Regions from separate parts of the Mesorhizobium sp. M6A.T.Cr.TU.016.01.1.1 genome, predicted to be linked through region 1. Evidence: riboswitches for the same ligand, from Rfam matches in the RefSeq annotation. Region 1 holds a riboswitch; each other region holds the start of a gene.

Region 1 (7,774 bases):
CGGGCGACATCGCATTGAGCACCCTGAACAGGTCGAGCTTGCGGTCGACGCCGACCATCTGCGCGGCGAGCGAGCCCATGGTCTGTCCGGGCTGCACCGTGACGACGCGGATATGCAGCGGCTTCAGCGCCGCTTTCTCGGCCGCGCTCAAGATACGGAACGAGCCGCTGACCGAGCGCGCCACGGCGTCCAGCGAGGTGCTGGCGGAGGGGGCTGCCGTCAACAGCCGGTAGACCTGACCGCCGGCGCGGATCACCGCGATGTCGAACTGCCAGCCCTCGGCGCTGGCATGCGCCGTCGCCGCCTCGTTGCCGTTGATCGTTTCCTGGCGCACGCTGCTTTCGTCGAGACCAGCCACCCAACCGCTGCGGATGTAGTCGGTCAGCGGGCGGCTCTTGTCGATCGAAACGCCGTCGAAGCGGATCGCTATGTCGCCCGGCCCGGTTGCCGTCACCGCCGCGGCCGAGTTGTCGATGATGAAGCCGCCGGGCACCGAGAATGACACGCCGAGCCCCGGATGCAGGAAGGTTTCGCCACGCACATAGCCTTCCTCCGGCGTGTCGCCATAGAGCAGGCCGTCTATACCGGCGAGGAAGGGGTCACGGTCGCGCGTCCCGACGCCAGGCGCGCCGAACTGGCGGGCATGGCGCTGCGCCAGATCGATGCGCTGCGGCGTGTTGGGGTGCGTCGCCAGGAAGTCGAGGCTGGCGTCGGTGGCGCCGCTGATCGAGCGGAAATCGGTGTAGGCCGACATGGACTGCAGGAAGCGGCCGGCGGCAAAGGGATCGAAGCCCGCCTCGCCGATCGACTTGATGCCGATGCCGTCGGCCTCCAGCTCCTGATTGCGCGAGAACTGGGCAAGCCGCAGCTTGCCGCGGATCAGTGCCGCCTTGGCGGTCGGGCTGTCGCCGAGCACATCCGAGACGACCTTCGTAGCAAACCCCTCCTCGGCCTCAAGCTGCTGGCGCTGCAAGCCATGGTTGGCAGTGACGTGGCCCATCTCATGCGCGATCACCGCGGCGAGCTCGGCCGAATCGTTGGCCAGCGCCAACAGGCCGCGCGTGATGTAGAGATAGCCGCCCGGCAATGCGAAAGCGTTGACGTTGGGCGAATTGAGGATGGTGATGCGGTAGGTCTGGGTCGGGTTGGCCGACACCACGGTCAGGCGGCCGACGACCTTGGCGACCATGCGCTCGAGCTTGGGATCGGAATATTCACCGCCATAGGTGGCGAGGATACGCGGATGCTGCGCCTTCGCCATTTCGGCGAGCTTGCTGTTAGCGGCGACATTGTCGACCGTGATCGGTTTGCTGGAAGGCTGGAAGCCGGATTCCTGAACGTCCGGAGGCGTGAACATCTGGCAGCTTGCCAGCGCCATGGCAAAGCCGGCCAGCGCGAGGAAGCGCGCCAGCGGTTTCCTTCTCACTCTGTCGGTGCCGGTCGGCAGAACAGCTTCCTTTCGGGTCTCGGCACATGACCCCGAAAATCGGGCATCGATTTTCAGAAAGGATCATGCGCAAAAATCAAACTGCCACAGCGTCCTTCGCGCCCACGAGCACGCGCTGCACCGTAGTGGCAAATCACAGCCTGTGCCGGACCAGTATCGGAGGACCTAGCCACACTACTTTGACCAAGGCAAGCAAACGCCACGTCGCGTGAAGCCGGTTTGGCCGTAAATTATGTCCGCTTCCGGGCAACATCTCGTGATCCCTGGCCAAACGGACCTGCACCGAGATAGCGCCGGAAGGCTACCGGTCCAGCCTTGGTAAAAAAATCGGCGACAGTCCCCGTCGCGGCAACCGTGCCATTGTCCAGGAACACCAAGTCCTGGCTGATACGGTGGGCGTCTTCCGGCTGATGCGTGACGAACAGCACCGTCATGCGCCGCTCCGCATGGACGCCGGCTACCAGATCGAGCATGTCATCGCGCAAGGCCGGCCCGAGCGAGGCGAACGGCTCATCGAGCAAAAGCACCGGCCGGTCGCGCACCAGGACGCGGGCGAGCGCGACACGCTGCCGCTCGCCACCGGAGAGTTCGCGCGGCAGGCGCTGTTCCTTTCCGGCAAGGCCGACGCGCTTGACTGCCCCCGTGATTGCGACATGGTCGGCCTCGGTCAGCCTGAGTGACGGCGAGCGGCCGAGGCCGACATTTCGTTCGACCGAAAGGTGGGCAAAGAGATTATTTTCCTGGAACACCATCGACACGGGCCGCGCCGAAGGCGGTTTGGCGCCGACATCGGCGCCGCCGATCAGCACGCGGCCCGATCGCGGCGTCTCGAAGCCGGCCACCAGATTGAGCAGCGTCGACTTTCCCGAGCCGCTCGGCCCCATGATCGCGGTGATCTTCGAGGCGGCGAACTCGACATCGAACAAAAACGGCGCTTCACCATAGCTGAACGAAACCTTTTCCAGCCGCACGGCCGTGCCGTTTTCAGCGCTGTTGAGCATCATGATTTTTCTCCCCGCCCCAGCCAGTCCGCGGCCAGCACAAGCGCAAGACAGACCAGGCCGAGCAGCAGCGCTAGGCCTGCGGCATCCAACGTGCGGTAGCTGCCCATGCGCGCCAGCAAGAGATAAGGCAGTGTCTGTAGGGAATCGCTGCCGAACAGGGCGATGACGCCGAGATCGCCGAGCGACAGTGCCATGGCAAAGGCGAAACCGGTGGCGAGCGGCCGCCGCAGCGACGGCCAGTCAACCAGACGGAACCGGCTCCAGCCCGAGATGCCAAGCAGCAAACAGAGCCGCTCGTGGCGTTCGCTAGCCGCATCATAGCCGGGACGAATGGCGCGGATGGCAAACGGCATCGCCATCACCGCATTGACGGCGACGACCATGACAGGGGCGATGGCGAAGATGTCGCTGACGGTGCGCAGGAGCAGAAACCAGCCGGCGCCGATGACGATGGGCGGCACGACGAGAACGAAGCCGGCGCCGGTATCGGTGGCGTGTTCGAGCAGCGTCTTGGCGCCGACGCGACGGGGCAAGGTCAGCGCCCGTCGTGCCATGACGAGCGACAGCGACAGCCCCACCGAAAGCAGCGCCGCCAGCAAGGCGAGCATGGCGCTGGTCAGCGTCGCTTGCCGCACCGCGCTCTCGCCCGCCAGCCGGCCGAGATCGGCGCCAAGGCCCGACATCACCGTGGCCGCCATCGGCCCGGCGACGAACAGCAAAGCGACAACGATCAATGCGGCGTTCAGCACGGTCTCGGCGATGCCGGGCGAAAGATACCGGCGCGGCGCCACCGGCAGGTTGGCGTCGCCGACAGTGTTGGCGCCGAGCCGCATCAATGCCAGCACCACGACGAAGGTCAGCGCGATCTGCAACAGTGTCAGCGTCACCGCGCGGGCAGGATCGAAATCGAAACGCAGTGCCTGGTAGATGGCGACCTCCAGCGTCGTCGCGCGCGGCCCGCCGCCCAGCGTGAGCACGATGGTAAAGGACGTAATGCAGAGCATGAAGACAAGCCCGGCGACGCCCGGCAATGCCGCGCGCAACGTCGGCCATTCGATCAGCCGGAAGGCCGGTCTGGCGCCCATGCCGAGCTGGCTCGCCAGCCGCCACTGGTCGGCCGGCACTGTCCCCAGCGCTTCAAGGAACAGCCGCGTGGCCAGCGGCAGATTGAAGAAGACATGGGCGACGAGAATGCCGGACAGGCCGTATATGCCTGGCCAACCCTGACCGCCAATCGCGCTGAGCAGGCCGGCGAAATAGCCGGCACGGCCATAGAGGGCCAGAATGCCGAGCGCGGCGACGATGGCCGGCAGCGCCAGCGGCACGGCGAAGAGCTGCAGGATCAGGCCGCGGCCAAAGAACCACGGATGCCGCGACAGCGCCCGCGCAACGAGCAGCGCCGGCAGGACGGACAGCAGTGTCGACAGAAGCGCTTGCCATAAGGTGAAACGGACAACGCGGAAGAGATAGGGGTCGAAGGCCGACGCGGCGCCGGACGGGTCGCGGGCGCCTTCGACGATGAGCCCGGCGAACGCTCCACCGATCAAAAGTGCTATTGCCGCAAGCGCGAGAATGCCAGCTGTGACGCGGGAATCCGATGATGGCGCGCGTTGCACGCTAGACCACCAGATTCGAGATTCTTAGCGAGGATTGCGTTCCTTCGCGCCCCCCTCTGTCCTGCCGGACATCTCCCCCACGAGGGGGGAGATTGGCAGGTTCAGCGCTCCGCTCATTCCGGCAATGTCGGAGATTGGCGAAAGCCGGCATGATGGCCGATCTCCCCCCAAGTGGGGGAGATGTCCGGCAGGACAGAGGGGGGCGCCGTAGAGTGATCATCGTCAATCAGAAGCTACTTGCTCATCACCGCCAGCCATTCGTCGACCCAGGCCTTGCGGTTGGCGGCGACCTCTTCGGGGCTGAACAGCAAGGCCTTGGTCGGCTTGACGAGCTTGTCGAAGGCTGGGTTGAGCGGCTTGTCGGTCTTGCCGGCAGGAAACATCCAGTTGGTCTCGGGAATGACGTTCTGGAATTTCGGACCGGTCATGAAGGCCAGGAACTTTTCCGCCAGCGGGTTCTTCGCACCAGTCGTGGTGATGCCGGCAACCTCGATCTGCAGGTACTCGCCCTCCTCGAAGGACGCCGCCTGATAGCGTTCGGTGTTTTCGGCGACCATGTGATAGGCCGGCGACGTGGTGTAGGACAGCACCATCGGCGCCTCGCCCTTGGTGAACAGGCCATAGGCCTCGCTCCAGCCCGGCGTCACGGTGAGCACCTTTGCCCTGAGCTTGGCCCAGGCTTCCGGCGCCTTGTCGCCATAGACCGATCTCACCCACAACAGCAGGCCGAGACCGGGCGTCGAGGTGCGCGGATCCTGGATGACGATCTTCTCATCGGCATCGCCCTCGACCAATTCCTTCAGGCTCTTCGGCGGGGTCTTCAGCTTTTCGGTGTCGTAGACGACGGCGAAATAGCCATAGTCGAACGGCACAAAAATATCGTCGCTCCAGCCGCCCGGCACCTTGACGTCCGATACCGGGCCATGCGGCGAAAACAGGCCGGTAGCCTTGGCTTCCACCGTCAGATTGGTATCGAGGCCGAGCACGATGTCGGCCTTGGTCGCGGCCCCTTCCAATCTGACGCGATTGAGCAGCGCGACGCCGTCGGCGACCGCAACGAAATCGAGAGTGCAGCCGCATTCCGCCTCGAAGGCCTTCTTGACCGCGGGGCCTGGACCCCAGTCGGCGGTGAAGCTCTCATAGGTATAGACGGTGAGTTTCTCCTGCGCGGATGCTGGCCCGGTGCCGAGAACGGACGCGGCAAGCAGCATTGCCGAAACAAGAGAGTATGAAAACGTGCGCATCGGCGCCTCCTTCGTTCACATTGAAAGGAATTGAGGCGTCGGGCTGTCCGAAACGTCTAATCCCTCCGCCGGTACAAACCGGATCAGGTTCAGCGGGTTGGCATGGTTGCCTCTCAGCTGGTCCGCGAAGATCACGTCCAGCACCCCGTTAGAGCGTTTCGACACATAGGCCCGGCCGAAGTGCTGCGCAAGCTGAAGTTTGCAGGGCATCTGGAGCGCGGCCTTCCGTTTCGCAAGCAGGGCTGGTAAGGGCCACGCATATGAGCAAATTCACCATCCTGCTTGGCGGCGATCTTATCCGCACGCCGCTGGTCGACCGCCAGGTCGAAGGCTCCCGTGTCATCGCCGCCGACGCTGGCATCGGCCATGCCCGGACGCTGGAGCTGACGCCGGAACTCTGGGTCGGCGACTTCGATTCGGTGCCGGCGGACTTGCCGGACGATCTGGCCGCCGTGCCCCGCCAGGTGTTTCCGGCAGAAAAGGACAAGACCGACGGCGAGCTGGCTATCGCCGCTGCGCTCGAACGCGGCGCGACCGGGCTCGTGCTCGCCGGCGCGTTCGGCGGCAAGCGCACCGACCACGCCTTCCTGCACCTCGCGCTCAGCATCCGGCTGGCCGAGGCAGGCATAGAGGTGCTTTTGACCAGCGGCGCCCAGGAAGGCATCCCCTTGCTTCCCGGAAAGACCGGCTTCGACTACGCCGACAGCACGCTGTTTTCGATCCTCGGCTTCTCCGACCTTTCCGGCTTGACCGTTACCGGCGCCAAATGGCCGCTGAACCACGTCGAGGTCGCGTTCGGCTCATCGCTGACCATTTCCAACGAGGTCAAGGGCCGGCTCGAAATCGCGCTGGGCAGCGGCCGCGCGCTGTTGCTCGCCCATCCTTTTCCCCTACCTGAAAGCTGACATGGCGCCGCCACTTCTCAATCTCGACGGGATAAAGCTGACTTTTGGTGGCACGCCGCTGCTCGACGGGGCGGAACTGACAGCGTCGGCGGGCGACAAGATCGCTTTGGTCGGCCGCAACGGCTCGGGCAAGTCGACGTTGCTCAAGATCGCTGCGGGATTGATCGAGCCGCAGGACGGCGAGATGTTCCGCCAGCCTTCGGCGACAGTGCGCTACCTGCCGCAAATGCCAGACATGGATGGTTTCGCCAGCGTCCGCGCCTATGTCGAGGCGGGGCTTGGACCCGCCGATGACCCCTACCGCGCCACCTATCTGATGGAGCATCTCGGCCTGTCCGGCGAGGAACGACCGAACGATCTGTCCGGCGGCGAGGCGCGGCGCGCTGCCCTTGCCCGCGTCATGGCGCCGGAGCCCGACATTCTCCTCCTCGATGAGCCGACCAACCATCTCGACCTGTCGGTCATCGAGTGGCTGGAGGAGGAGCTTGCCCGCACCTCTTCGGCGCTGATTGTCATCTCGCACGACCGCCGCTTCCTCGAGCGCGTGTCACGCGCCACCGTCTGGCTCGACCGCGGCCAGACCCGCCGTCTCGACAAGGGTTTTGGCCATTTCGAGGAATGGCGCGACACGGTGCTGGAAGAAGAAGAGCGCGAGCAGCACAAGCTCGGCCGCCAGATCGTGCGCGAGGAGCACTGGCTGCGTTATGGCGTGACGGCGCGACGCAAGCGCAACATGCGCCGGCTCGGCGAGTTGCAGACCATGCGCCAGCGCTTTCGTGGCCATCGCGGCGCCGAGGGCGCGGCGACCATGGTGGCCAGCGACGCCGCCGAATCCGGCAAGCTGGTGATCGAGGCCAAGAACATCGAGAAGAGCTTTGGCGACCTCACCGTGGTCAAGGGCTTCTCGACCCGTATTCAGCGCGGCGACCGCGTCGGCTTGGTCGGGCCGAACGGCGCCGGCAAGACGACGCTCTTGAAGATGCTGACCGGCGAATTGAAACCGGACTCAGGCACGGTGCGGCTCGGCACCAATCTGGAGATCGCCACACTCGACCAGAAGCGCGAGGCGGTCGATCCGCAAGAGACACTGGCGCAATACCTCACCGACGGACGCGGCGAGAACCTTGTCATCAATGGCGAGCAGCGCCACGTCGTCTCCTACATGAAGGATTTCCTGTTCAAACCGGAACAGGCGCGCACGCCGGTGCGTGAGCTTTCGGGCGGCGAGCGAGCGCGGCTGTTGCTGGCCCGCGTGCTGGCACGGCCGGCAAACCTTCTGGTGCTCGACGAGCCGACCAACGATCTCGACATGGAGACGCTGGAACTGCTGCAGGAGCTGGTCGCCGGTTTTGCCGGCACCGTCATCCTGGTCAGCCACGACCGCGATTTCCTCGACCGCACCGTGACCAGCCTGATCGCGCCGGACGGCGGCGGCCGCTGGATCGAATATGCCGGCGGCTATTCCGACATGCTGGCGCAGCGCGGCGGCACCAGGCTGGACGACCGCAAGGCGCGGACGAAGGCCGAGACCAGCGAAGCGACGGCGGCAGCCAGGACC
Region 2 (7,774 bases), 1.2 Mb from region 1:
AGAAGCGTATGAAGGATGTCGGCTTCGATGGCGCTGGCTTCCGGCGAGGCAAGATCCTTGCGCGGGCGCGGAAGAGGTATGGCGACTTCGCGCAGCACGCGGGCAGGGCGGCCGCTCAGCACATAGATGCGGTCGGACAGGAAGACCGCCTCGCGGACATCGTGGGTGATCAGCAGCACGGTCCAGCGGTGTCGGTCCCACATCGTCTGAAGCCAGCGCTGCATGCCGGTGCGCGTGAGGGCGTCGAGTGCGCCGAACGGTTCGTCGAGCAACAGCATGGCGCGGTTCTGAACGACGGTACGCAACAGCGCGGCGCGCTGGCGCATTCCGCCCGAAAGCTGCGCCGGATACTTTTGCTCGAAGCCCGCAAGGCCGAATTCGCCGTAGAGCGGCGCCACCTTGTCGCGCGCCGCCTTACGGGACATGCCCTGGACTTCCAGGCCGAGCGCGGTGTTGTCGATAACCGTGCGCCAGGGCATCAGGGCGTCGTGCTGCGGCATGAAGGCAAACGGTCGGCGCGCGTCGGCCAGTGGCCGCCCGTCGAAGTCGATGCCGCCGTCGTGGCCTTCGAGACCGCCCGTCAGCAACCTGAAGATCGTGGATTTGCCGGCTCCGGAGGGGCCGAGGATTGAAACGAATTCGCCCGGCTCGACATGCAGGGTGATGCCGGCAAGCACGTCGACATCGCCAATACTTTTGCTGATCTGGCGCAATTCCAGCCGCCTGTTCATGATTTTCGCGCGGCATCGAGCCGTTCCCATGGCATGGCGGCGCGCTGGATCAGCACCGTGGCGGCAAACAGGGCCAGCGTGAGCAACGCGCTGACCAGCACGGCCGCGAGCACGAGATCGGGCCGGAAATTGTTCTTGGCGTTGAGCATGTAGATACCGAGCCCTTTGGCCGCGCCGGCATATTCCGCGAAGATGGCGCCGACCACAGCATAGGTGATCGAGATGCGCAGCCCGGCGAAGAAATAGGGCAGCGAGGAGGGCAGGCGGGCCAGCAGGAAAATGCGCATGCGGGAAGCGCCCATCGAACTCAGAAGCGCCGAGATGTCCCGATCCGTCGATTCATAACCCTGCACCAGCGCGACCAGCATGGGAAAGAAGGTCACGAGCGCGACCAGCATGATCTTCGGCGTCAGCCCGAAGCCGAACCAAAGAACGACCAGGGGGGCAATCGCCACCAGCGGCAGGATCTGACTGATAATGAATACCGGGAACAGGGCGCGGCGCAGCGGCTTGAAGAAGTCGATCAGCACCGAAAGGATGAAGGCAACGGCCAGCGAGCAGGCGAAACCCGCCAATGTGGCGCTGATGGTCGGCACGGTGTTGTCGAACAGCGCCTGGCGCTGCTGGATGGCTTGGGCGAGGACTCGTGACGGCGCCGGCAGCGTAGTGGGCGAGATGCCCGAGATGCGCGCATAGAGCTCCCAAGCCAAAACCAGCGTGCCGACCGATAGCAAGGCCGGTCCGACCTTGGCGAACAAGGCTGCGATTCGCGGCGCAACGGAGAAAGACTGGGACATGCGAGACCTCCGGCGCGAAAGATCAGCGCGGGGTCGGGCCGTTGGCCGCGACCGTGAGGTCGATCGTGATATGGTCCTCGGGCGGGCCCACGAAATCGCCGGACATCGGAAAAAGAAAAATCTGTGCGCCAGAAAACATCGCCCGCCTCGCTCCGCTGGTATTATCCAGATCAGCTCTAGGGTTTACGGGCTTGCAGCCCATCTCTCAGCCCCGACGATACGGAGCACCCCTGTGGATGGCGGCAATTAAACAGATAAAGGGTGGAGCTGCAAGTATGCGTCACGACCCGTGAAACCCTAGGTCAGAGGCGGCTGCCTCAGCAGTGGTCGCTCAGGTCGTCTCGCTACCGCATGGCATCATCAAAGATAGCATCGCTTGAGCGATTGGCATGGTCTTTCGAGGACGGTAGATTAATGCGCGGCTTCAACTTAAGAGGGTGCTAAACCTGGCAACCTGTTCGAGATCGCTCTCAATATTTTGAGAGTCTACATGACTTTGAAGATATGAGGAAAGGCGTCGGTCGAGCGCACAGTTTCCCGTTCGTCGTCACCATTATCGATGCCAGGCGTTTAGTGAATTGTGGAAGCATGAAGACGCAATTGCATATGTTGCACGCGGCGGGTTCCTCTTCGCCAATTACGACCCGCGCTTTTATCGGAGAGCCAAATGCAAGAATTTCTTCTTTTTGCGTTCGTGGGGTTTGTAGCTCAAGCCGTGGACGGGGCTCTCGGCATGGCCTACGGCGTTGTTTCCTCGACAACACTACTGGGGTTTGGCGTGTCTCCTGCACACGCTTCGGCTTCAGTTCACGCTGCTGAGCTGTTTACCACTGCGGCCTCAGGTTCGGCTCACCTCTATCACCGCAACATTGACTGGAAGCTTTTCTGGCGGCTGATGCCATTTGGCGTGATCGGCGGCGTCCTCGGCGCTTTTGTGCTCACCTCGTTTGAAGGAGCCGTCATGAAGCCGTATGTGACCACATACCTTGCGCTGGTCGGAGCTTGGCTCCTGTTCCGTTCATTCCGGCGGATCCCAAGCAATCCGGTCCCGGCAGGCGTGGTACCTCCCCTTGGGCTTGGTGGTGGATTTCTCGATGCCGCAGGCGGTGGCGGGTGGGGACCCATAGTGACGACCGGGCTTCTCGGTTTTGGCGGGACGCCCCGCTACGTTATTGGCACGGTAAATGCCAGCGAGTTCCTCATCACGTTCTCGGTGTCTCTGACCTTCTTGTTTGCGTTACTAACGGGCCATTGGGAGGAGGCTGGGGGGCTGATGGAAAATCTAATCCCCGTTGCCGGCTTGATCCTTGGCGGCGTGGTCGCAGCGCCGATGGCCGGACTGGTAGTGAAAACAATCGTTGAAAAGACGCTTCTCAGGCTCATTGGTATTCTCATCATACTGCTGGCAGGTTGGCAAACCGCGGAACTCTTCGAATTGGTGTAAACCAACGTCGTGAAACTTCACTTATACACGGAGACTATCGAGTTCTACGCATCACCCGCTTCTCTGGCGGCCGTGCCGGAGACATTCCCAAATGGAACGAAGAGGCCCCGTTGTTGTTTGGGGTCCTTGTACAACCGGAGGCCAACTGATGAAAAATTTGCTTGCAACAACAGGATTGGCGCTGGCGGTCGCGATGCCTGCAGCGGCTCAGGACACCGCGACCGCGAAAGCCGAATTCGTCAACATGGCTGGCGAGAAGAACGGAACGGCCACGCTGACCGAGACAGCGCAGGGTGTGCTGATAGCGTTGGACGTAACAGGACTGCCGGCGGGTGAATGGGTCGCGTTCCATGTTCATGAAACCGGAAAGTGCGACCATCAGACCGGCCATGACTCGGCAGGTGGGCACTTCAATCCGACGAATGCCGAACATGGATATCTCACTGGAAAAGGCCCGCACGCGGGCGACATGCCAAATCAGCGGGTCGGCGCCGACGGCGTTTTGCGTGCCCAGGCTTTCAACAGCATGGTCAAACTGGACGGTGGAGAAACGGCAATACGAGGCAAGGCATTGATGATCCACGGCGGACAGGACGACTACAAAAGCCAGCCTGCCGGTGATGCCGGAAATCGTCAGGCCTGCGCCGTGATCGAATGAGAAACCCAGCGATGAGTAGAGATCCGTCCGACATATGATCTGACCGGCTCTTCAGCCTCGGCGGCCAAGTAGTGGTACATGGTTGGAGCCTCTAGCATGAGGACAAGCCAGACGATAAGCTCGTGCGCCTGCCGAGGAATTGACGACAGCCATCGCGCCGAAATTGGCCTTTATTTCGCGACTGCTGGATGATTGCATGAACGAAACTTCTCCTATGGGCTTGTCCTCCACGGGTCTTGCCCAGTCAGCCATTTCCGCCCGCGGCCTCGTCAAAACGTTCGGCAAGCTGCGCGCCGTCGATGGTATCGATCTCGATGTGCCGCGCGGCATGATTTTCGCCATCCTGGGCCCGAACGGCGCCGATCACCGCACCGGTTTTCGTGGCACCGGGTAAGATAATCGCGGCGCTGAACATCGCCGCCCCGGAAAACCGGGTGCCGGAAGAACGCATAAGCGAACTGGGCGACATGGTAGCCCAGGCCGCCCATCGGATTTCCGCCGCCCTTGGCTTTCGCTCGCCGGCTGCCAATGAGGTAGCGAGTTGAGCCGGTGCCAAACATCATACGACTTCCTCGGCAGATCGCGACGAGGCGTACATCTCCGGAACGGTGAAAATCGACACCTCGCCCTTGAAGCCTTGCAGTTCAAACACACCTGCCTGCACAACTGGCATTGATGCTCCCTGCGCAAATCCGGGACCAAGCACCAGAGGGATCCTCAGCTTTTTGGTCGTTGACTCGAGCCGTGCCGCGCGGTTCACCGGCGAGCCGATCGCGGTGTAATCGAAGCGCCGTTCGGAGCCGAAATTCCCTACGGAGCAGATGCCAGTCTCGATGGCGACGCCGATTTCGATGGAGGGATGCCCGCGCGCGGCGAAACCGGCATTTTCGCGCTTCACCCGTTCGATCAGGGCAAGCCCCGCCTCGAGCGCGCGCTCGCGATGATCTGGCTGATCAAGCGGCGCGTTCCAGAAGGCTAGCACGGCATCGCCCATGAACTTGTCGATCGTCCCGTCGCGCTTGAGTATCTCATCGGTCGCAAGGCCGAGAAAGTGATTGACCACCTTTCCGATTTCTTGGGCACCGAGTTGTTCGCTCATCGTCGTGAAGCCGCGTATGTCACTCAGCAGGATTGTGATCTCGCGCTTTTCTCCGGACAGGATCGCTTCGGTGTCCGAATTTGCGAGGCGCTGCACCACGGAGGGCGACAGATATTGGGAAAACTGCCGTGCCAGGGTGGACCGACGCTGCTCGCTGCGCCTGTAGAGGACATAGCCTTCGAAGCCGGCTACGAGGATCGTCGCAAGCGCCGGCTGCAATGGATCATAGAGTGCACCCTGCAGGCTGTATTCGAGAGCGCCGAACGCGAAGGGCGTGGCAGCCAGGAGCGCCAGAGCGAGTGCGCCGAGCGCGACACGCTCGGCGAGCACTCCTGAAAGCCCGATGAAAACGATGCCACTGAGGACCAACCACAGCCGCTCCAGCGTACGCGCTAGCGTTGGCTCTACAAGATAGCGCCCGGCAAGGATCTGGCCGATTGCATCAGCGTGGATGTCCACGCCTGGTCGCGCCGGACGCGTCGGCGTGGGCAGATACTGGGTCAATCCCACGGCCGACAGATCAACAATGGCGATGGCGTTCCGCAGCAGCGGATTGCCGCGGCCCGAAAGGATATCACTGGCAGATATGCGCGGCGTGTTAGTGTCGGTTTCCCAGAGGCGGATGCTGCCCTGCGGCTCGAGTGGCACAATGGACCCGGCCATCCTGAGCGCGTCAAACCCGGCGGCATTCATCCGAGCCACGTAGCCGTTCTCTCCGGCGTAGAGGCGCAGGAGTTCGAGCGCGAAGGACGGCCAGAGTTGCACGCCTTGAGCCGTATCTCGGAGCCAGAGCAGCGGCACATGGCGCAATACGCCGTCGGGATCCGGCGAAGTGCGAATGACGCCGAGGCCTGCAGCGGCGGTCGAGAAATCTGGAAGCGAGCCTGTCAGACCGGTGAAGCCAGGAAGCGTCTCGGGTACTTGCCCGACGATCGACCAACCGGCTTTGGGCTCTGCTTCTGATACGGTCGCCTCATTGCCCAGGCTGACGGCGAGCGCCGTTCGATGTTTCGCCAGTGCGCTCGCGAGGCGCTTGTCTCCGGCGATACCATCAGGAGAGATGTCAGCCTCAGGCAGCACCAGCGAAAGCCCGATCACCGCGGCACCGGACTCGGCGACACCGTCGACCAGGTCGGCCAAAAGGCCACGGTTCCAGGGCCATCGCCCATATGCCTTAAGGCTCGCGTCGTCTATCGAGACTATCACAACAGGATTGCTCGTCGCCTCGCGCGGGGCGAGGAACTGGTAGAAGTCATACGTACGCTCGCGCAGGCGCGATAGCGGCCCGTCGAAAGCAAAATGGCAAGCGAGCAGCAAGAGTACGACCGCAAGACCCGGAAGCTTGCGCCGGGCAGCCCGCCGCCAATCAGCCAAGGGGCTCATGCCGGCCGGCCGGGCCTACCGGCAGTCGGGATAGCAGTCATCCTCATCCACCCCGCTGCCTACAGGGGGCGCTGGGCTGTCAGGGAACTCCATGGCCACGCCGGGCAATGCCCCGTCGGTGGACTTGCAGGCCTTGAGCGAGTTGCCGAGTGCTGACGCACAAATCGCGTTTACGTCCAGCCCCGGACCCGGTTTGCCTGGGAGGCCGGTGCCGGCTATCCGCTCGATGCTGTCCAATATCGGGAAGGCGTCGATACCGCCGTAGCCGGTCAGCAGTTTGTCATTGTCCGACGTGCAGGCGTGGCCCGGGTTTGTGACCACGAGCTTGCGGCCATTCATCATGCAGGTCATGCGGCCGGCGCGCAGTATGCCTACGGTCTGACCAGCTATCACAAGCACTTCAATGATGCCGCCTCTGGCTCCGAGCACCATGTGTGGCGTCGCAACTCGCATGTCGCCGCCCTTCGAAACCTGACCGCCGTAGAAACGGGCCAGGCCGCTGTTCATCCTGATGTCGATCTTTCCTGATCGGGACCCCGGATTGTAGACGAATTCATCGATCGTCAGGCTGGTGTTCGGACCAATCTTGGCGCTCGACTCGTCCCGGAACACGAGCATTCCGAGACCGGTGACATTGCTACGCAGGTGGTCGCCGAGTTCGACGCCAGCGCCGACGTTCATCGCCTCGCCGTCATTACGGATGATGTTGGTCTGGTAGGCCGTCATGGACCCGACCGTTTCAGCGACAGATGGTGCCGCAAAGGCAAGGCAGGCGATACAAGTGGCTATCTGACGATACAGGGTCCTCATCGCGGCCTCTTTCAGTTGAGCGTCAACGTGTAGCTCACGAGCAATTCGAATGAATTCCGGTCGCCGCTAGCGATATCGAAGTCGGTTTCGCGATAGGCGAGGTCGACACTGACCTTCTGCCAATCAGTGAGCTGAAAATCGCTTTCCGAGGCAATGCGCCAGAAGTCACTTTCTATGTTCGTGCCGATGCCGACGGACAAGTCGGGAGTGTCGCTGTGGCCGGCCGAGACGGCGACCTGGTGAGACCATACGAACAGGTCCGGTACTTCCATCAGTACGCCGCCGTAGCGGACCTCTCCCATATAGCTGCGGCCGATTTCGCCAGATCCGGAGGCGAAGTCATTCGAGCCGACCAGGCGCAGTCCGAGCGCCTGGCCATTGCGGAAGCGGTAGCTGCCGCCTGCCTCATAGAAGACCCTGCTATCGGCGAAGATGCCTTTCGAGCCGCTTAGATCGATGTAGCCAGCACCTGCGAAAAGCGTCGTCTCGACTGTGGGGCGAACGAGGAAGCGTCCACTGAGGCCGACGCCGGTCTCGTGGACATCGTTGTCGAAGCGATCTGTAACGGTAAACGCGGAAAGTAGCAGCCGCAGGGAATCGATCCCGCTGTTGGGCAGCCCCTTGTCCAGGGTAATGGCGGCGTTACCGTGGATAAAAGTCTCCTCGGCACCGGGAACCGACAGGTCTTCTGTGAAAAAGCGCTGTGTCGCCGTCAACGATCCCGAGAGGACAAGTGCATCAGCACTTGGCGTGCCGAGATCCCACCGGACAAAGCCGTCCGCCCGCCCATAGGGCGAGACCAAGGTGCGGTCGTCTTCGGCCCCGCCCGGCTCAAAATCGGTGGATGCGCTG
Region 3 (7,774 bases), 600 kb from region 1:
TATTTTGGAGTGGCAGCTTAGTGGTAGTTCTGCTCGAATAGCGGACTGACAGCTTCCGGCCCCTTCCAGGCATTCACAATGCCGGCCGGTCGCCGAACTGACCCAGAGCTGTTGACGTCGAAAACACATAAGCCGCTAGATGTTCGCCTTTTGTGCTTCCAAAGTCGCATAAAAGGGCAGTGTGGAACACAGCGTTGTAAGGATGGCATAGAGAAGCAGTAGCCCCTTCTTTAGTCTCGCTACGGGAAAAATTCTGGAAAATGGGTCTGCTTGGCTGGACGCAGAACGTTGTGCTTATTCAGCCGGCATTTCTGAAGCTTCTCGAACACAAACAGCTTGCCTTCGCGCACGCCGTCTTCGAGCGGCTTCGCCTTCGCCAGATGCGCCGCAATCGCGCTGGCCAGCATGCAACCTGTCCCGCGCATCGATGTGGCAAGCCGCGGTGCATCGAAGCGGATTGGTTGTTGATCGGAACGCAACAGAATATCAGTCGACCGGGGTCCCGACGCATGCCCACCCTTGATCAGCAGGGCTTGAGGACCGGCGGCCAGCAATCTTTGTCCTTGTTGCAGCGCTCCGTGCTCATCCGATGCCAGTTCGGAGCCAATAAGGAGCGCCAGTTCAGGGAGGTTGGGCGTGACAATGCAGCAAAGCGGCATCAGATCGCGCTTCATGGCGGCGATAGCGCCTGCTTCTAGAAGTGGGCGGCCTGAAGTGGAGGCCAGCACAGGGTCGAGTACTGCCGGCACTTGCGGAAATTTGCGCAGCATTGCGGCAACGGCAACAATGATCTCGGCAGTCGCCAGCATGCCGATCTTGATTGTGGCCACGTCGTTGGCCTGCAGCGCGGCGCACATCTGATTGGCCACCAGGCTGGGAGGCGAATGATGGATTTCGATCACGGCGTCGTGCGTTTGCACCGTTAGCGCTGTGACGGCGAGACAGGTGCGCACGCCAATGGCAGAGATCGTCTCGATGTCGCGTGCTATTCCAGCACCCCCGCTGGAATCTGATCCGCCAACGACAAGCACATGCGGTTCTCGTCTCATCGCCATCGGTCCGTCTTTTCGATCCATTCTCGCGTGCGCGCTTCAGGGTCGGAGCTCAACGTGATGTCCGTGACCACTGCGGCGCTGTTGGCGCCGGCCTCAAAGACGCCGTCGAGGCGGTCGGGGTTGAGGCCGCCGATGGCGACCAATGGGATCGGCGCCACCCGCCGCTTCCACTCGCTGATCCGCTCTAGCCCTTGCGGTGCCCACTTCATTTTCTTCAAGATGGTGGGATAGATCGGACCGAGCGCGACATACTCGGGCTCGGCAAACATGGCCGTTTCCAGCTCGACATGATCATGCGTGCTCAATCCGAGCCTGACGCCGGCTGCCCGTATCCTCGAGAGGTCGGCCGTTTGCAAATCCTCCTGGCCGAGATGCACGAAATCGCAGCCTTCCTCGATTGCCAGGCGCCAATGATCATTGACGATGAGCTGGCTTTTGTGTTGGACACACAAGGCCTTCGACTTGCGGATCTCCGCGCGCAGCCCGGGTTCATCCATGGCTTTGATGCGAAGCTGAACCAGCTTGACGCCGAGCGGCGCCAACCTTTCGATCCAGGTGGCGCTGTCGACGATCAGGTAGAAGGGATCGAGCTTCATGAAAAAACCGCTCTGCCGAATGTCGGCGTCGACGGCACCGCGACCTCGCGCGGTTCGAGCATTCCGGAAAGAAAGGCTTCACGACCGGCTTCGACCGCCTTGCCGAATGCTCGCGCCATGCCCACCGGATCGGCCGCCTTGGCGACCGCCGTGTTCAGGAGCACGGCGTCAAAGCCCAGTTCCATGACGGTCGCCGCGTGCGACGGCCGTCCGAGCCCGGCATCCACGATCAGCGGGACGCCAGGGAAATGTCTGCGCATCGAGCGTAGCGCCATGATGTTGATCGGCCCGATGGCGGAACCGATTGGTGCGCACCACGGCATCAAGACCTTGCAGCCCGCCGCAAGCAGCCGCTCGGCGGCAACAAGGTCGTCGGTGGTATAGGGGAATACCGAAAAGCCGTCCTCGGAAAGAATGCGGGCGGCTTCAACCAGGCCGAACACGTCCGGTTGTAGAGTGTCGTGGTTGCCGATCACTTCGAGCTTGATCCAGCTCGTCCCAAACACTTCGCGCGCCATTTTCGCGGTTGTGACCGCTTCCTTGACGGAGTGGCAGCCTGCCGTGTTGGGAAGGACTCTCGTGCCAAGCGAGCGGATCAGCGACCAGAATTTTTCGCCGGCCCTACCGCCTGCCATCTCACGTCGCAAGGAGACGGTCACTACCGACGTGCCTGACGCCGTGATCGCATCGGCAAGGATGGCCGGCGAAGGATACTGAGCCGTGCCGAGAAGCAGGCGGGAGGGAAGTGTCGTCCCGAGAAGATCGAACATGCTAGCCTCCCTGCATGGGCGAGAGGATTTCGATCCGGTCACCGTCGCTCAATCGAAACTCCGCCCGGTTGGCCTTGTGCACGAGGTCGCTGTTGACGGCCGTTGCCAGCCAATCGCCCTCATAGTCGAGCGCGGCAAGTAGCTCCGCCAGCGTGGTGGCGGCAACCTCATGCGCTTCGCCGTTGACCATTAGTTTCATGGGCAAGCTCCTTGGTTCTGTTTTGACTGAAAACCAGGTCGGCAGCCTGGCGCGCCATGGCGGGGGCGAGGAGAAAGCCGTGACGATAGAGCCCGTTGATTGCTATGATCTCGCCGTTCGTTTCGACGCGCGGCAGGTTGTCGGGAAAGGCCGGACGGACGCCGACACCGGTTTCAACGATCTCGGCCTCGCTCAAGGCCGGATAGAGGGCATAGGCGGCACCCAGCAGCTCCATCATCGATCGCGCCGTGACCGGTCCTGTGGACTGGCTTTCGATCATCGTCGCGCCAACCATGAAACGGTGATCGGTACGCGGCACCACGTAGAGCGGAAAGCGCGGATGAAGCAGCCGGACCGGGCGTGACAGCGAAATGTCCGGCGTGCGCAGGATCAGCATCTCGCCGCGAACGCTGCGCAGCCCGTCGTCTTCTGCCGCCATCCCCGTGCAATCGATCTGACGATCGAAGCCGGAAACATGCCGGGCGTCGGTGCCGAAGTGGAATTCGACACCCATGGCTGCAAGCTTGTCATGAAGTGCCGCCATCGCCTGGCGCGGGTCGAGATGAGCCTCATCGGGGAAGAACAGTCCGCGCCGGAAGCGGCCGGCGAGATCGGGTTCCAAGAGTGCAATCTCGTCTTCATCGACACGCCGATGGCCGGACGTGCGGCTGGCGAACCGGTCAAGCTCGCCCGCATCCCGCGGTGCAGCAACAACCAGCGTTCCGGCCTGTGTCAACTGGCCGGACAGAACTGCATCCCACCAGCCGGCGGCATCGCGTCCGAGATCCAGCACTGGCTGCTCGGCGCTTTCACACTCGCACCATGGCGCCAGCATGCCGCCCGCGAACCACGATGCATTGCCGCCAAGGCCATGCCGGATCTCGGCGACTGTGACCGTCGCGCCGCGGGCGGTGAGTTCGAAGGCCGCGGTGAGGCCGGCAACGCCGGCCCCTTTGACCAGCACCCTCATGACGCTTCCGGCGCCTCTGGCATGACCCGTACGCCGGTCTCGTCTACCGGCAGGTAGAGATCGCCGCCATCGCGATATTTCGCCGCCATTGCCCCCATGCCCTCTTTCTGTGCCTCGGCGCGGATGTCGTGAGAAATACGCATGGAGCAGAATTTCGGCCCGCACATCGAGCAGAAATGTGCCATCTTGTGCGCCTGCTTGGGCAAGGTCTGGTCGTGGAAGGAGCGCGCGGTTTCGGGGTCGAGCGACAGGTTGAACTGGTCCTCCCAGCGGAACTCGAAGCGCGCGCGGGAAAGGGCATCATCCCTGACTTTCGCGGCCGGATGGCCCTTCGCCAGGTCGGCTGCATGGGCGGCGATCTTGTAGGTGATCACGCCAATCTTGACGTCGTTGCGATCGGGAAGGCCGAGATGCTCCTTCGGCGTGACGTAGCAGAGCATGGCGGTGCCAAACCAGCCGATCATGGCGGCGCCGATGCCCGAGGTGATGTGGTCATAGCCCGGGGCGATGTCGGTCGTCAGCGGTCCAAGCGTGTAGAAGGGCGCCTCGCCGCAGACGGCGAGCTGCTTTTCCATGTTCTCCTTGATCTTGTGCATCGGCACGTGGCCGGGGCCTTCGATCATTACCTGGCAATCCTTCGCCCAGGCGATCTGCGTCAGCTCGCCAAGCGTTTCCAGCTCGGCGAATTGTGCTGCGTCATTGGCGTCGGCGATCGAGCCGGGACGAAGACCGTCGCCGAGCGAAAAGGACACGTCATAGGCCCGGCAGATGTCGCAGATTTCGGCGAAGTGCTCGTAAAGGAAGCTTTCGCGGTGATGGTGCAGGCACCATTTGGCCATGATTGAGCCGCCGCGCGAGACAATGCCCGTGACCCGGTCGACGGTCAGCGGGATGTAATGCAGCCGCACACCGGCATGGATGGTGAAGTAGTCGACGCCTTGTTCGGCCTGCTCGATCAGCGTGTCTCGATAGACCTCCCAGCTCAGATCCTCGGCGATGCCGCCCACCTTCTCCAGCGCCTGGTAGAGCGGCACCGTGCCGATCGGCACCGGCGCATTGCGCACGATCCAGTCGCGGATGTTGTGGATGTTGCGGCCGGTCGACAGGTCCATCACCGTATCGGCGCCCCAGCGGATCGCCCAGACCATCTTTTCGACCTCTTCGGCCATCGAGGAGGTGACCGCCGAGTTACCGATATTGGCGTTGATCTTCACCAGGAAATTGCGGCCGATTATCATCGGTTCGCTCTCGGGATGATTGATGTTGGCGGGAATGATCGCGCGTCCGCGTGCCACCTCATCGCGCACGAACTCCGGCGTGACGAAATCGGGGATGGCCGCGCCTAAGGCTTCGCCGTCGCGCTGCAGCTTGCCGCGCGACATCTGACGGCCGAGGTTCTCGCGGATGGCGACGAACTCCATTTCGGGGGTGATGATGCCGGCGCGCGCATAGGCAAGTTGGGTCACCGCCTTGCCTGCCTTGGCCCTGAGTGGCCGGCTGCGAATGGGAAATTCCGGCGTCAGGCGCTCACCGGTCACAAATCCGTTGTCCTCCGGCCGCACGTGGCGGCCGTCATAGGCCTCGACATCGCCGCGCGCGGTGATCCATTCGTGGCGAAGCCGGGCAAGACCGTTTTCAATGCTGGTTTCGACAGCCGGGTCGGTATAGGGGCCGGACGGATCGTAGACGGTGACGGGCGGCTCGCCCGCTGTCGGATGGACGGAGATTTCGCGCACCGGCACCTTGATCTGCGGGTGGAGGATGCCGGATTTGTGGATCTTGCGTGAGGCGGGCAGCGGTCCCGTCGACACGGCTGGGGTGAGGGCATTCATCTTGAGGCTCCTTTGCTCATGCATTGGAGACCCAGTTCTGTGCCGGAAGGATGAAAAGACGCTTCTGTCGACCTGCCGAAACAGGACCTCGGGCATAAATTCCCGCAAAGCGCTTGCACCGTCCCTACGCCAGTATGAACTGGATCAGGTTCAACGGGTCACTGCGCCGCGAAAGCAAGCAGTATCTCAGCCCCTTGCCGGGACTCCCCTGGTGAATGCGTCAGGTTGGACGGGCCGACGCTATCTTGTCAAGCGCATTCGGGCGCCTTCGGCCGGTGGCGATGACCGGCGGCCTGTCAAAACCGGGCGGAGAGCTCGCGCATGCATCGGGGACAAGTCACGCCCCGGAGACCAGGGCTGGAATGGCCAAAGCCTCTTTCGCTTCGTGAAGGATGGAGAAACTGTATCGGCCATGTGCGTCGGATCGACCGAGTAGCTCAGGCGGTCACGGATGTGGTTATCCTGGTCGAAGGTGACGATTCGCGGCTTCAGCGAGGTGATTTGCACCTCGTCCAGGTAGATGGAGTTGCAGATAATGATCTGGTCGTCGGGCTGGCAGGTGCGGGCGGCCGCTCGATTCAGGATGCAGCATCGGCGGCGTTCCCGATACCAATGACATCTTGCGGGCAACTTATGCAATCACCGGCTTCGTAAAACCCGACGGCGGCGGCCGTGTCCTGGCGCTGAGGATGTGCCGCTGTTCCAGCAGAGAAATCGCGTGGGCCGCGGAGTTTTCGCTCTGCGAGGAAGAGTTGACGCAATCGTTTAGCTTGCTTGCAGATCGTACGACCGCCTTTGAAAGCAACTAAGCTATTGCATTGACATGTTGGTGCGGCGATCGATCGCTACATATCCGGCCGCCATTATCCGAGTATTGATCCGCCTGCTGTTGGCGTTGCCGTACATGGCAATCCCTGCGGGGTCGTTGGCGGCCGGGTCGGCCGTGCCCTCCAGTCTGAATTCCCCTGCCGAAAACTTCCCTGGCTTGGCTATGCATGCGGTAGATGAGATCGCCGCCTACCGCGACCTGGTCGAGGAAGGCATCGACGCGAAGAATATCGCCGCCCAGTTCGGACAGTCTGGTTATCGCCATGCGTCAGCGGCTCAGACTTGCGGTCTCGAGAGCGGCCTTGCGGGTCACCTCCCTTATGATTCAGATGTTGGAAGACGGCTTCTCGTTACCCAATAGAAATGGCGACTACGGAACGCGATCGCGGCCATCAGGAAACACCTGTCTTCGGCTCAACCTCGACATGGCGTCCGATCGACCGCAGATATACAGCTATCTCGTCCATGAGATGATCGCGTTGGCCGTAGATTTCAGCAATCCTACGCAGCTGTGGCTCGACGGCCCTCCGTTGCGCCGGCGTCAAATCAGCATCGCCAAAGACGTATCCCAAGTTGCCAATCGCGCAAATGTTGCAGCCGGCGTCCACAACTGCTTGCACGAATGCGGGAATGTCTTTTTCTTGCATGGTCTTCATGTCGAATCTCTCGTGAATGGCGTGCTCGCGCCCCCATGCTGCCTTTTCAGCGTGTCCTCTGGGCGGCGCAAGCCTTGAGCGTGATTGTGCCCGGGCAACCTCGACTATCCCGTCTGCCACGCTCTTTAGAGTCGGTGGGGTCTGGTGATCGCAGGCTGGGCCACTCAAAAGCCTGCAAGAAGAAAGTCATGGCGACCATTGCTCAAGATCGCAAGGGTGCGTGCAAGACCTTCCGTTGGCAGTCATGCACGCCCACTCAGAGAGAGTCCGGCCGCGGAAATTCTCCCTTATTCGTAAGAAAGCTCATTGAGCAACTGGGCATTGAGCAACTGGGTCTCACGTCGCGGGTCTCGTGTGCTTCACAGCCGAAAATAGGGTACCGCCGTGGCAATTCTCGAAAAGTGCAGGTTACCTCGTTCAGGACACGGCGGATTGCCTTCCGACGGCACCCTTGCTGCAACGTGCGACCTAACGAGACATATCTCGTTCGCGTTCCCTCGACCTGTCTTCGTATTGCTGCTTGCCCTGCGATTTCAGGCCCTCTGCTAGCTCCTCGGCCGCTCTTTGGCCTGCAATGTCACTATTCAAGATCATGTCCGGCATCCCTGGATGGTCATAACCGTAACGCGCATGCAGTTTCCTCAAGCGCAGCGCGTATCTGTCGATTAGTTTCGTCGTCCGGAACCCGAAGCCCTTATCCGGCCTGGTGTATCCATCATTCAACCGGTATACCGTTCCAAACTTTGGCGGACCATTTACCTCAGGCATGATCATCTCTCGTGACATTGTTTTTTGGCGGCGCCATCATCGCACGTGGCATTTTCTAAAAATCAAGACGTGTTAATTTGTAAAATCAGGGATGTGGCCG

Evidence for each region. A riboswitch is a leader RNA that binds a small molecule or an ion and turns the genes downstream of it on or off. The one in region 1 is predicted to bind thiamine pyrophosphate.
Region 2: it holds a riboswitch for thiamine pyrophosphate, as region 1 does, so the genes downstream of both, EJ075_RS18085 (ABC transporter permease) here and thiB (thiamine ABC transporter substrate binding subunit) in region 1, are expected to answer to the same signal.
Region 3: it holds a riboswitch for thiamine pyrophosphate, as region 1 does, so the genes downstream of both, thiC (phosphomethylpyrimidine synthase ThiC) here and thiB (thiamine ABC transporter substrate binding subunit) in region 1, are expected to answer to the same signal.

The regions. Positions count from the first base shown of each region.
Region 1 covers NZ_CP034452.1:2,628,604-2,636,377, reverse strand. The annotation lists gene EJ075_RS12605 (M48 family metalloprotease) at 1-1,378, opposite strand, end outside; gene thiQ (thiamine ABC transporter ATP-binding protein) at 1,678-2,451, opposite strand; gene thiP (thiamine/thiamine pyrophosphate ABC transporter permease) at 2,448-4,067, opposite strand; gene thiB (thiamine ABC transporter substrate binding subunit) at 4,301-5,311, opposite strand; TPP riboswitch at 5,355-5,469, opposite strand; gene EJ075_RS12585 (thiamine diphosphokinase) at 5,572-6,216, shown strand; gene EJ075_RS12580 (ABC-F family ATP-binding cassette domain-containing protein) at 6,218-7,774, shown strand, end outside.
Region 2 covers NZ_CP034452.1:3,785,177-3,792,950, forward strand. The annotation lists gene EJ075_RS18080 (ABC transporter ATP-binding protein) at 1-734, opposite strand, end outside; gene EJ075_RS18085 (ABC transporter permease) at 728-1,528, opposite strand; TPP riboswitch at 1,658-1,770, opposite strand; gene EJ075_RS18090 (sulfite exporter TauE/SafE family protein) at 2,196-2,972, shown strand; gene EJ075_RS18095 (superoxide dismutase family protein) at 3,121-3,630, shown strand; gene EJ075_RS33745 (hypothetical protein) at 3,770-4,024, shown strand; gene EJ075_RS18110 (adenylate/guanylate cyclase domain-containing protein) at 4,190-6,103, opposite strand; gene EJ075_RS18115 (FecR domain-containing protein) at 6,128-6,838, opposite strand; gene EJ075_RS18120 (tetratricopeptide repeat protein) at 6,934-7,774, opposite strand, start outside.
Region 3 covers NZ_CP034452.1:3,232,147-3,239,920, forward strand. The annotation lists gene EJ075_RS15575 (hydroxymethylpyrimidine/phosphomethylpyrimidine kinase) at 240-1,055, opposite strand; gene EJ075_RS15580 (thiamine phosphate synthase) at 1,046-1,651, opposite strand; gene EJ075_RS15585 (thiazole synthase) at 1,648-2,421, opposite strand; gene thiS (sulfur carrier protein ThiS) at 2,423-2,620, opposite strand; gene thiO (glycine oxidase ThiO) at 2,589-3,590, opposite strand; gene thiC (phosphomethylpyrimidine synthase ThiC) at 3,587-5,422, opposite strand; TPP riboswitch at 5,526-5,642, opposite strand; partial or broken gene EJ075_RS15605 (aspartate 1-decarboxylase) at 5,760-6,016, opposite strand; gene EJ075_RS15610 (hypothetical protein) at 6,643-6,906, opposite strand.